3 regions of the Arthrobacter sp. NPDC057009 genome follow, and region 2 is predicted to be linked to each of the others. Evidence: riboswitches for the same ligand, from Rfam matches in the RefSeq annotation. Region 2 holds a riboswitch; each other region holds the start of a gene.
What was found. Region 2 has a riboswitch for cyclic di-AMP ahead of ACFTR6_RS07010 (M23 family metallopeptidase). Riboswitches for the same ligand answer to the same signal wherever they lie in the genome.
Positions count from the first base shown of each region.

Region 1: linked by a shared signal. The riboswitch ahead of ACFTR6_RS11375 (NlpC/P60 family protein) and the one ahead of ACFTR6_RS07010 (M23 family metallopeptidase) in region 2 are both predicted to bind cyclic di-AMP.
Region 3: linked by a shared signal. The riboswitch ahead of ACFTR6_RS13920 (hypothetical protein) and the one ahead of ACFTR6_RS07010 (M23 family metallopeptidase) in region 2 are both predicted to bind cyclic di-AMP.

Region 1 covers NZ_JBHUSB010000009.1:54,308-58,578, forward strand. The annotation lists gene ACFTR6_RS11370 (GGDEF domain-containing protein) at 1-1,046, shown strand, start outside; gene ACFTR6_RS11375 (NlpC/P60 family protein) at 1,279-1,995, opposite strand; cyclic di-AMP (ydaO/yuaA leader) riboswitch at 1,999-2,200, opposite strand; gene ACFTR6_RS11380 (SulP family inorganic anion transporter) at 2,346-3,848, opposite strand; gene ACFTR6_RS11385 (GTP pyrophosphokinase family protein) at 3,855-4,271, opposite strand, start outside.
Region 2 covers NZ_JBHUSB010000005.1:46,535-50,805, forward strand. The annotation lists gene serC (phosphoserine transaminase) at 1-498, opposite strand, end outside; gene ACFTR6_RS07005 (metal-dependent transcriptional regulator) at 844-1,539, shown strand; cyclic di-AMP (ydaO/yuaA leader) riboswitch at 1,687-1,930, shown strand; gene ACFTR6_RS07010 (M23 family metallopeptidase) at 1,942-2,769, shown strand; cyclic di-AMP (ydaO/yuaA leader) riboswitch at 2,882-3,075, shown strand; gene ACFTR6_RS07015 (C40 family peptidase) at 3,128-3,838, shown strand; gene ACFTR6_RS07020 (NlpC/P60 family protein) at 3,940-4,271, shown strand, end outside.
Region 3 covers NZ_JBHUSB010000012.1:68,189-72,459, forward strand. The annotation lists gene ACFTR6_RS13910 (response regulator transcription factor) at 1-200, shown strand, start outside; gene ACFTR6_RS13915 (ATP-binding protein) at 204-1,838, shown strand; cyclic di-AMP (ydaO/yuaA leader) riboswitch at 1,943-2,096, shown strand; gene ACFTR6_RS13920 (hypothetical protein) at 2,102-3,022, shown strand; gene ACFTR6_RS13925 (glycosyltransferase) at 3,274-4,271, shown strand, end outside.

The DNA of each region.
Region 1 (4,271 bases), on a different contig from region 2:
GCTCGCCCTACAGCGCCTGGTGGTGCGCCGCCCTGCTCCTGTTCCTCCTCGGCGCGACGTTCTTCCTCATGAACGGAACGCCGCAGCAGGTCTGGGCCAACCCCGTGGGCAACGTCATGCTGGTTTCCGGTGCGGCGTGCGTTTGGGCAGGTGCGCGCTCCCTCCGGAACCTCAAACCCAGCCCGTGGCTGTCCGCGGCCCTGCCGCTCCTCGCCGGGGTTGCTGCCGCCGTCGACAACCCCGGCTCCAACGTCTGGGCTGGGGGAGCGGTGTTCCTGGGGTCCATGGCGGCGCTCATCGGCCTGGCTTCGCATGAACTGTGGCGGCTGGAACCGGGCTATTCCCGGGTCAGGATCCCCATGGCCATCGCGGCGGGCGGTGTGGCGGTCTTCTACTTCTGCCGGCTGCTTGCTTTCCTGATCAACGGGCAGGACGGCGCCGTCTTCGTCACGTTCTTCGGGTCCGCGGTGACCACCATGGTGACTATGGTGCTGTTGGTGGTGGTTTCGTTCAGCATGGCGGGGCTCAGCACCGAGCAGCAGACGCGGGCGCTGCGGACCGTTGCCACGCAGGACGGCCTGACAGGCCTCCTTAACCGCGGCGCCTTCCTGGAGGCGGCGGCCGAGGAGCTGGCGCGAAGCAAAGCGGCCAATGGCGGGGGCTCGCTGATCCTGGCGGACCTTGACCATTTCAAGGCGGTGAACGACACCTTCGGCCATGCGGCGGGTGACCTCGCGCTGCAGGCCTTTGCCGAGGCGTGCAGTGCAGCGGTCCGGTCCACGGACCTTGCCGGGCGCTACGGCGGTGAGGAGTTCATCCTCCTGCTTCCCGGTGCCGGACCCAAGAGTGCTGAGATCATTGCGGGGGAAATCAGCAGGAGGCTGGCAGGCCAGCACATCCCGGAACTGCTGCGGATGCCGACCGTCAGCTACGGTATCTCCACCTACAACGCGAAAACCGCGGACCTCGACGAAGTCATCGCGGCCGCGGATGTTGCCCTGTACGAAGCCAAGTCCCAGGGGCGGAACCGTACTGTCCGGGGGTGAACCGGAACCGCTGAGGCTGAGGTGCAGCACGCTGCGGCTGGCAGGCCCCGGATCCGGAATGCATGGGGGACAATCCGGACCCGGCGACCTTGACTCGCAGCCGGAGACCGCGGTCTTTCATCAGGCATAGCCAGTGTGTCCCGCGATCCTTGTAGAAAGGTGGGAGCACCTTGGGGGGACAGCTGTGTTCCGCCGCCCCCAAGGCAGCGGAACACAGCGGTTTTTGCCTCTGCTAGGCCGCGCGCACGAACGTGACGGGACCGGTGGCGGTGAGCCAGGACAGCGGGTGGGCCATGGTGGCGTTGATGCCGTTCATGCCGCCGCTGATGACCTTGCCGCCACCCGCATAGATGGCCACGTGGCCGGACTGGACCACCATGTCACCGGGCTGCGGGGTGGAGACCACCTTGCCGTGGTTCAGGAACTGCATCGGCGCAAGGTCACCCACACGGATGCCGGCGGCGCCGAGGGCCTTCTCAACCATGGCGGTGCAGTCCTGCGTGATGCCGATCTGGGCGTAGGCCGAGGCCAGGATGGCTGCATTGGTGCCTGCGGCCGCCTTTACGGGGGCCTTGGCGGGCGCCTTCGGTGCCGGCGCGGCGGCCTTGACGGTGATCTTCGGTGCGGCAGCAGCCGGTGCCGGCGCAGCCTTGGGGGCCGCGGCAGCGGCAGGTGCGGCAACCTTCTTCACCGCGGGCTTCACGACGACGGGTGCCGCCGCGGGAGCCGGGGCCGAGGTGACCGCGGGGCGCTCGAAGTCAATCTTGACGCTGGAGGCGGCGGTCAGCGGAACCTGGATCTGGTTGGCGGCCGCGGGGGCGGCAGCGGGAGCCTGTGCCTGCTGGGCCGGAACGTTCGCGGCGTTGGCTGCGACGGTGCCGGTGAAGGCGAGTCCGGATGCGGCAAGGATGACCGCAGCACGGCGGCCAGAATTAAAGCGGAACGACATGAAGAAGCCTCTCCCGATGCCTGCGAGGTGAGCTGTCGGATTCGGATGGGAGCACCCGGCCGCGGTCCTGAGCATGGCCAGGACTGCGCGGCTTCACCCCAAGGCCAGCTTCAAGCGCGGGCCGAAAAGTGGTTTCCCCGTCTCTGCCTGACATGGGTGTTCGATTGGTTCCTCGGGCTGCGGCAGAGTTAGGCAATCAGCGCGGGAGTGCCTCATCGGTGAAGGAGGCACGTTTTCCACCGTACGGGAGGCTTCCCCGCAATGTCACATTAAGGTAACGGCACCGTGTCGTTCATCCGCGGGTGATCCGCGTCAAATAAGGGATTTCAGGGCGCGTAACGTGATGAAGCTCACGCTCCAGCATTGAGTTTTCCGGCGAGTCGTTCCCGCATTTGGATGCTGGCCGAGTTAAGGCCGATCAGTTCCACCTCGCGCCCGTGCCGGCGGTATTTCTCCGTGACCGCATCCAGGACGGCGATGGTGGAGGCATCCCACAGATGCGAGGCGTGCAGGTCGATCACCACGCCGTCGATGTCCGGCTCGGCGTCGCGGGCGTAGTCGAACTGCGTGTAGAGGTCGTTGGAGGAGGCGAAGAAGAGTTCGCCGTCCACTGTGTAGGTGGCCACGGTGCGGCCGTTGAGCTCCATTTCCGTCCGCTCCACAGTGGCAAAGTGGGCCACCCGGCGGGCGAACATCGCCATCGCCGCCAGCACGCCGACGCCGACGCCGATTGCCAGGTTGTGCGTGACCACCACCGTGCCCACGGTGATGAGCATGACGGCGGTCTCCGACTTGGGCATGCGCTTGAGCGTCGCCGGTGCCACCGAATGCCAGTCAAAGGTGATGGCCGAAACGAAGATCATCACCGCCACCAGCGCCGCCATCGGGATGAGCCCCACGATGTCGCCGAGGGCGACCACCAGCACCAGCAGGAAGACGCCGGCGAGGAACGTGGACACCCGGCTGCGGGCTCCGGAACCCTTGACGTTGATCATCGTCTGCCCGATCACGGCGCAGCCGCCCATGCCGCCCAGGAATCCGGTGACGATGTTGGCCACGCCCTGGCCCCAGGATTCGCGGGTCTTGTTGGAGCGGGTGTCGGTGATGTCGTCCACGAGCTTGGCCGTCATCAGCGATTCCAGCAGTCCCACGAGTGCCATGGACAGCGCGTAGGGGGCGATGGTCTGGAAGGTTTCCCATGTGAGCGGCACGTTCGGGATGAACAGCGCGGGCAGGCTTTCCGGCAGCTGGCCCTTGTCCTGGACGGCGGGGACATCGATCCCGGCCGCCACGGCGAGGGCCGTCAGGAGGACGATGGCCACCAAAGGTGACGGCACCGCCGTCGTAATCCTGCGGAAGCCGACGACGATCAGCAGGCCCGCGGCCACCAGCGGATACACGGGCCAGGGAACGCCGATCAGTTCCGGCAGCTGGGCCATGAAAACGAGGATGGCCAGCGCGTTCACGAAGCCCACCATCACCGAACGCGGAATGAAACGCATGAGCCGGGTGACGCCCAGGACGGCCAGCAGGATCTGGAACACCCCGGCCAGGATCACCGCGGCGATCAGGTGGTCCAGCCCGTGGCTGCGCATCAGCGGTGCGATCACCAGGGCGACGGCGCCGGTTGCGGCCGAGATCATGGCGGGCCGGCCGCCGACGAACGAGATGGTGACCGCCATGGTGAAGGATGCGAACAGTCCGATCCGGGGGTCCACCCCGGCGATCACGGAGAACGCGATGGCTTCCGGAATGAGGGCAAGGGCCACCACCAGTCCGGCGAGGGCCTCGGTCTTGAGGCGCCGCGGGGAACGGAGCGTGGCCCGGACGGACTGGAGCTGTTCGGGCAACATGTAACTCTATTTCTTGGTCTGGCGGTAGCGCTCGATCTGCTTCAGCCGCCGCAGGAGGCTGTCGCGCCGCGGGTGGGGGACGGCGTCGGGCGCCTCAGCGGTGAGGTCGATGTGTTTGGTGCCGTACTGCCACAGCAGGAGGTCATCCAGCAGGCGGTCCGGGCCGGGGGAGTAGCGGTGATCCAGGGCCCTGCGGACCTCGGTGATCCGGTTGGCGCTGAGCAGGCCGGCAAGCTGCACGGTCTGCTTGAGTCCGTGGGCCGCCAGGAGTTCGGCCGCCCATCCCCAGTCATCGTCTACTTTACGGTCTACGTGCGGGAGCAGGGTGCGCCACACGTCCCGGATGCGGTTGGGGGTGAGCTGGGCCGCGCCCTCTCCGTCCAGGTCCCAGTAGCTGCGGACCTCCTCGTAGCGTTCGTGCAG
Region 2 (4,271 bases):
ATCAGCGCCGTTCACCCGCTGGACGGGCGCGGCAACGCCGGTTGAGGTCTCATTCTGCGGCCAGGCGTACACGTCGACGCCGGCCTCCGCCTTGGGTGCGGGGCATGTGCCGGGCTCGGACTTGATGATGGTGGATTCCGCAAGGAAAGGTGCCTTGTTCGTGGCCGCGGCAAACTTGGAGCCGAACTCGCCGAAGGACAGGTGCTGCGCCTTCTGCTCCACCAGGCCGAAGCTGGCGACGTCCCAGAAAGCGGTGGAGCCGCCGACGCCGAGGACCACCTCGTAGCCTTCGGGGGCACGGAAGAAGGTGCTGAGGCCTTCGCGGACGGAGCCCACGAGGTTCTTCACCGGCGCCTGGCGGTGGGACGTGCCAAGGAGCGTGGTGGCGGCTGCGGAGAGCGCCTCGATCTGCTCCGGCCTGACCTTGGAGGGGCCGGCGCCGAACCGTCCGTCCTTGGGCAGGAGGTTTGCGGGGATAGTGATGCTGGTGTCGCTCACAGTGGCTCCAATTTTCGGCATGGAAGTGCGGTTCGGCTGGGGCGGGGCGATGGCCGGCAGGCAACCGTGACCGCCACGAAGACCCTCCTTATTCTGCCCGAAGCGCGGATACCGCGGGAACACGGACCCGTCATAGTCCGGACACTGAGACGCCGCCAGGCAAGGCTTCACGAATTATTCGGAGCTATTCAAAATAGGCTAAGCTGGCAGTACGTACGGGCAAACAGCCGGTGCTGCGCCGCCGTCGGAAACAGCGACCGCCGCTGCAGCTTGCCGGCTCCCGGTGCGGTGGGCCCGCGGTACGGTGGGACGGACACAAATACTGTGCTCGAGGAGCTGAGCTGAATGACGGATCTGATCGACACCACGGAGATGTACCTTCGCACCATCCTGGAGCTGGAGGAAGAGAACATCGTGGCGCTTCGGGCACGCATCGCCGAACGTCTCCGCCACTCGGGCCCCACCGTTTCGCAGACCATCGGGAGGATGGAGCGCGACGGCCTCGTCGTCGTCTCCGGCGACCGGCACCTTGAACTGACGGAGGTGGGCCGCAAGCGCGCCACCGAGGTGATGCGGAAGCACCGGCTCGCCGAGCGCCTCCTTGCCGACGTCATTGGCCTGGACTGGGCGTACGTCCACGACGAGGCCTGTCGCTGGGAGCACGTCATGAGTGAACGGGTGGAGCGCAGGATCTACGAGATGCTCGACCACCCCACCGAATCGCCCTACGGGAACCCGATTCCCGGCCTCGCGGCACTGGGCGGACAGCCGGCCCGTCCGTTCGCCGACGGTGTGGTGAATCTGCTGGACGCCATGACCGGCTACGGCCCGAATTCCAAGGTCACCGTCAGCCGTCTGGCCGAACCCATCCAGGTGGAGCCGGAGCTGCTCCTTCAGCTGGATGAGGGCGGGATCCGTCCCGGCGCAGCCGTGTCGCTTGAACGAGTGGGGGAGTACATCTCCGTGCGCGTGCCGGGCTTCGAAGGTGCCCTTGAGCTGCCGCCGGAAGTTGCCGCCCACGTGTTCGTTCACGTCGCCTGATTTCCTCGCGCACGGGGCTTGAGAGGCTTCCTGTCAGACATCTGCAGGCAGGATGACCTACCACTTTTGCACAGTGAATATAACGGAATTATTACTGTGCCCTTTAATCCCCTATAGTTAAACGGCAACGCCGATGCAAAAGCGTTACCTGATCTGGAGCCGAACCCTGCCAGCAGATCAGTAGCACGAGTCACCCACTGGCAGGGGCGGGGGAACCACAACCGGCTGTATCTACAGCCTTGGGGTGAAGTCCGCAGCAGCAAGTCTTATCCGCAGAAGGAATCCTCCCGGGATACCCCTGTGCCGGATTGGCTTGCTATGGCGGACCGGGTCTACGCACTCTCTGACCCGAATCCGACAGCTAACTTCGCAGGCTATCCAGAGAGGAAGCAGTACTTGTCCATGCAGAATGCCCGGGGCCGCCGCCGCGCGACCGGTCCCGCTCCGGAGCCGCGCCCTGCGGAGGCCATTGCCGCGGACCGTCCCCGGGACGCCCAGCGTGAAGCGCGCCGCAAGCGCCGGGGTGCGTTCCGGCAGGTCACGGATTTCGCCTCGGCCAGTGGGGTTGGGCAGAAAGCCGGCGTAGCCCTCGCGGCCACCGGCCTGCTGCTGACGGTTACTGTCCCTGCCACGAGCCCTGTCCTGGCTGCCGGCGGGCAGCAGTCAGGGGCGTCCGCTTCGGCAGCCGCACCGGCGGCCCAGCCGAAGGTTTCTGCAGAAGCGGCAGCAAAGATCGATTTCAGCCGCACTTCCGTCTCCACCACGGGTGACCCGGACGGAAAGCTCAAGCAGCTCCTCAGCGCCCAGTCGGCCAGCAGCATCAGCCGCTCGGCGTCGCTGGGAAGCCTGGGCGCGCCGCTGTCCACGATGGTCAAGTCCTCGCCGTTCGGTTACCGGGTCAGCCCGATCACCGGCGGCGCCGGCGAGTTCCACCGCGGCCAGGACTTCGCCGCCCAGTGCGGCACGTCCGTGCTGGCCGCGGCCAGCGGCAAGGTTACCTTCGCCGGGTGGCATCCGTATGGCGGCGGCAACCGGGTGGTCATTGACCACGGCAACGGCCTGGAAACCACGTACAACCACCTGTCGTCCTCCAGCGTCCAGGTTGGCCAGAAGGTCACCCGGGGCGAAGTGGTGGCCCTTAGCGGGACCACCGGCGCTTCCACCGGCTGCCACCTCCACTTCGAGGTGATGGTCAACGGTGACGTCGTTGATCCCGCCGGCTGGCTCTGAGCCAAGCTGAGTGAGAACTCTCATTCCTGTGACACGCCGTGACCTGAATGTGACTTTCGCTCTGAACTGCTGTACCGTCTAAACCGCGTCAACTTCGCCGAAGTTGACGCTCTTGAGTGGATTGCCTAACTCTGCCACCGCTCAAGGTCCGTTCGCATTACATCGTCTGGCAGGGGCGGGGGAACCAATTTTGGTCTTCGCAAGAAGGCCTTGGGGTTAAGTCGCAAAGCTTCCCAGGAAGCAGCGCGGCCGGGTGACTCCCATCCGAATCCGACAGCTCACCTCGTAGGCATTGGGAGAGGCTACCTTCGTGTCTTCACGCCACAATGCCGCGCGCCATCGCGCGCAGACGGTTCGTATGAACCCATTGGACTCCGTGTCCAAGGCGGTTAGCGCCAATGCCGGCACAGTAGGTCGCCAGGCAGCTGTGATCGCAGCTGCTTCAGGACTCATCCTGAGCGTTGGCATGCCGGCCAACGCAGCCGACGCCAGCATCGGTGTTTCCGCCTCCTCGGAGACCGGATCCCAGGCCACGCAGCTTGCTGTGACCGCCGCGCCCACCGCCACCATCTCCTTCGAGCGTCCTGCCGTCACCACGGTGGCAGCCCCGGTCGCCGAGATCATTGCTCCGCAGTCGAGCGATGAGGGCCAGGCGGCCGATGCAGGCGACGCCACCGATGAGAGCGCCGACGCGGCCCAGGCAGTCACTGCAAAGTCCACCGATGGTGCGGCTTCCGCCGCGGCGTCCGGGCTGGCTGCAATCGCGTACACCGGCATCGGCAGCCCCTACGTCTGGGGCGGCACCACCCCCGGCGGCTGGGACTGCTCCGGCTTCACTCAGTGGGTTTACGCGCAGGCAGGCATCAGCATTCCCCGCGTCAATGCGTGGAACGCCATGAAGCCCACCTCGACGCCTGCTCCCGGCGACCTGGTCATGCAGAACGGCGGCGCCCACGTGGGCATCTACGTCGGCAACGGCATGATGATCAGCGCGCTGAACCCCTCGCAGGGCACGCTCCTGCACGCGGTGTCCGCAACGGGCACGTCCGCTTTCTTCACCCTTCGCTAAAAATCCGATTCGAGACGGGCCGGCTTACCCCCAAGATGCCGGCGCGTCGATAACCCACGGCCTGCTACCGCGGTCCGTGGAACACGAAAGAGAGAAACTTAATGACTACACGTGCGACCATTGCACGGCACCGCGCCGAGGTCACCAAGACCAACTCGCTGGCTGTCATTGCCAAGGCCGTCGGCGACAACGCCGGTGGCATGGGCCGCCAGGCCGCAGTTATCGCTGCTGCTTCCGGTCTTGTCCTGACCAGCGGCATCGCCGCCAACGCTGCTGAGACCAACGTCCAGCGCGAATCCGCCGCAGCGTCCACGCTGGAAGTCCAGTCCGCTGCCCCGGCCGCCATCTCCGCAGCTTCCAGCATCGCCATCTCCTTCGAGAAGCCTGCTGTCTCCACCACGCCGGCTCCCGTCGTGGAGGCCCCCAAGCCTGT
Region 3 (4,271 bases), on a different contig from region 2:
TGCGCTACCTCATGGAGAACCCCAAGCGCGTGGTCAGCAAGGCGCAGATCCTTGACCGGGTATGGAACTACGACTTCGGCGGCCAGGCCAACATCGTGGAACTGTACATCTCCTACCTGCGCAAGAAGGTTGATGCCGTGCATCCGCCCATGATCCACACGGTCCGCGGTGCGGGCTACGTCATCAAGCCGGCAGAGTAGGCTGTGGCAAACCTTTCCGGGGCCTCCCGCACCCAGCGCCGAAGCTGGCTGAAACCAGGCACCTGGCATTTGCGTACCCGTCTGGTCCTGGTGGCCATGGCGCTCCTGGTGGCGATTTGCGGTGCGGTCGGCCTGTTCAGCTACGCCTCGATGGACTCCTTCCTGACTCAGCAGCTGGACAAGCAGCTCACGGACGCCGCGCGGCGGTCCAGTGAATTTGGCCGGCCACCGCTGGGCAACCCGGGTACACGTCCTGACCCGTTGGACGCGCGGGGCCAGCGGATCGGAACGCTCACCGCCAGGATCGCCAACGGCACCGTCAGCGGCAGCGGATTCATCGCCACAGATTCCACCCGAGCGTCGCTGTCCGCTGCAGACAACCAGACCCTTCTGAATCTCCGCCGCGACGGCGTGCCGGTCGAACGCACTCTGTCCTCGGGCACATATCGCCTGGTGGCCGCCCAGACTCCCTACGGCGACGTCATGGTGACCGGACTCCCGCTGGCAGACAAGCAGAACACGCTGACGTCGCTGGTCTGGACCATCACCATCGTGTCGCTGGGCGGCCTCGTGCTGATCGGCCTGGCCGGAACGGTGCTCATCCGGCGCACCATGAAGCCGCTGGAGCAGCTCTCCGAGGTGGCCACCCAGGTGTCCCGCCTGCCGCTGGACGCCGGTGAGGTGGCACTCGCTGTCCGCGTGCCGCCGTCGAACGCCCATCCCGGAACCGAAGTGGGCAGCGTGGGGCATGCCCTGAACCTGATGCTGGACAACGTCTCCAGCGCGCTGGAGGCGCGGCAGGAAAGCGAGATGAAGGTGCGGCAGTTCGTGGCGGACGCCTCCCACGAGCTCCGCACACCGCTCACGGCCATCCGCGGCTACACGGAGCTGATGCGCATGACGGAAAACTTCACCCCGGACGGCCAGCGTTCGCTTGCCCGCGTGCAGAGCCAGTCGGAACGCATGACCGCCCTGGTGGAGGACCTCCTGCTGCTGGCCCGCCTCGATGAAGGCCAGCCGCTCAAACTCGGGGACGTTGACCTCACGCAGCTCGTGATTGAGACCGTCAGCGACGAAAAAGTCATGGCACCGGACCGGGCGTGGCATCTCGAACTTCCGGAGGAACCCATATCGGTCCGGGGCGACGCCTCACAGCTCCACCAGGTGCTGGTCAACCTGCTCTCCAACGCACGCAAGCACACCCCGCCCGGCACCACGGTGACCACCGGCGTGATGCGGTCAGCCGACGGCTCTGCTGTGATTTCAGTCACGGATGACGGCGCCGGCATCCCGCCGGAATTCGTGGACCGGGTCTTCGCGCGCTTCGCCCGCGCAGACGCATCACGTGCGACGCCGGGGCAGCCGGTCCTGGCTCCGGCATCGGCGACGGCGAGCCGTTCCGGCGCCGGCGCCGCCAGCGCGGGAGCACCCCTGCATGCCCCGGATTCACAGGGAAAACCGGATGTCCTGCAGGGTGAAGCGGGCGTGGCCTCGGCCGAGGGAACCAGCGGCCTGGGCCTGTCCATCGTGCAGTCCATCGTCGAGGCACACGGCGGAACGGTGGAGGTGACATCCCGGCCAGGGCGGACCGAATTCGCTGTCCGACTGCCCGCGCAAGGCGCCGCGCCGGCGTCGTGATGTCCGTTATCTAAATGTGACTTAATCAAAAGGCTCCTGTACGGTCGATAGAGTGCGGCCGCCACTTGAGCCGCATGTCCGGATTGACGCCCAGCTCTGCCGCTTCCCGGATTCCGCTATTTCAGGCAGAGGCGGGGGAACCAGAGTCCCGGGCTTTCCGCATCAGCCCTTGGGGTGAAGCCGACACGTGTAGTTTCCGTGCGGCCGGATGACCTCATCCGAACCCGACAGCTAACTCCGCAGGTGTTGAGAGGCAATCCACCATGTCTGAATTTAAGGATCAGGCGCGCCCTGAACGCGCCTCGCACGAGTCTGGCCACACGACGTCACGAACCGGCGTTTCCCGGCACCGTGCAGAACCGGCCCGTCCCACCACTGCCTTCGGCCGCTTCGCCGCAAGCCTTCCGTCTTTCGGGCGCCGGGCTGCCGTCCTGACCACTGCCGCCGCCGTGCTCGTGGGCGTCGGCGCCGCAGGGCAGGCGGCTGACCAGGTAACGCCCACCGCCGCCGGGACGTCTGCCACCGCCGACGCCGGCCAGACGCTGAGCTTCGACAAGACGCTCATCTCCGCCCTGCCGGCCCCGTCCGCGGCGTCCGTCACGCCGCAGTCCGCCCCCAAGGCCACCGAGGCTACGAAGGCTGCCGCCGCTAAGGCTGCAGCCGCCAAGGCTGCCGCTGCTAAGACTGCCGCTGCTAAGACTGCCGCGGCGAAGGCCGCTGCCGCCAAAACGGCCGCCGCCAAGGCTGCCGCTGCCAGGAATGCCGCTGCCGCCAAGGCTGCTGCTGCCCAGGCTGCTGCTGCCCAGGCAAAGGCCGCCGCTGCCAAGGCTGCTGCCGCCAAGGCGAAGGCCAAGGCTGCTGCCCCTGCTCCCGTGAATGATCCCGCCGGTGCGCAGGCCTACGCCGCCAGCAAGCTCGGCTCCTACGGCTGGTCCGCGGACCAGATGCAGTGCCTGAAGCGGCTCTGGACCAAGGAATCGGAATGGCGCACCACGGCCACCAACCCCAGCAGCGGCGCCTATGGCATCGTGCAGTCGCTGCCTGCCGAGAAGATGGCGAGCTCCGGCGCGGACTACCGCACCAACTACCGCACCCAGATCAACTGGGGACTTGGCTACATCAAGGAGCGCTACGGCTCCCCGTGCGGTGCGCTGAACTTCCACCTCGCCAACAACTGGTACTGACCGGTTCCCGCGGCCAGCCCGGCTGACGGCGAACAATTCTGCACCGCTTTAGGGTGACCGGCATGGTTGCCCAGGGCCCCGGATCCGCCAGGATCCGGGGCCCTTTTGCGCTGTCTTCGGCTCCCCCGCGGCCGGCAAAGCGGTGCAGAACTGCGGCCGCCCTCGTGCAGAGAATCGTGCAGGAACTCTTCCACAGCCCCTGCACAGCTTCGCCCTAAAGCCCTCATAACAGCGGCCTCCACTGTTGATGCATGACCATCACCGACCAGGCCTACGGAACCCAGCCCCACCCGCGGCGGCAGCCCATCGACACCTCCAGCGCGGCACCGGTCCTGGACGTGACCATACCGGTCTACAACGAGGAACGCGACCTGGAGGAATGCCTGCGCCGGCTGCACGCTTATCTGAGCGGCGCGTTCCCGCACTCCTTCCGCATCACGGTTGCGGACAACGCGAGCACCGACGGAACGCTCAAGACTGCCGAGCGGGTGGCCCGGGAACTCCGTGAGGTCAACGTGGTGCACCTTGAGGAGAAGGGCCGCGGCAACGCGCTGCGAAGAGTCTGGCTCGCGTCGCCGTCACCTGTCCTGGCCTACATGGACGTGGATCTCTCCACCGACCTTGCCGCGCTGGGCCCCCTCCTGGCACCGCTGATCTCCGGCCACTCGGACCTGGCCATCGGCACGCGACTGACCCGCAACTCCCGGGTGGTCCGCGGGCCGAAACGCGAATTTATCTCACGCAGCTACAACTTCCTGCTCCAGTCGCTGATGGGTGCCCGCTTCAGCGATGCGCAGTGCGGTTTCAAGGCCATCCGCGCCGACATCGCCCAGCAGATCCTCCCGCACACCGTGGACACTGCCTGGTTCTTCGACACCGAACTCCTGGTCCTCGCCGAACGGTGCGGCCTCCGCGTCCATGAAGTGCCGGTGGACTGGACCGACGACCCCAACTCCAGCGTGGACATCGTCCAGACGGCGCTCGCCGATGTCCGCGGCATGGCCCGGCTCAGCAAGGACATGGTCACCGGCCGCATCCCCGTCGGCGAACTCCGCGCAGCCCTGGCCCGCGGCCCCTTCCCGGCAGCTTCCCGTAGCCAGGAACAGAGCCCCGGTGGGAGCCTGTTCGGCCAGCTGGTCCGGTTCGGCGCCATTGGCGTCGCCTCCACCGTCGCCTACCTGGTCCTCTTCTACCTTTGCCGCAACCTGATGGACCCGCAGCTCGCCAACCTGCTGACGCTGCTCACCAC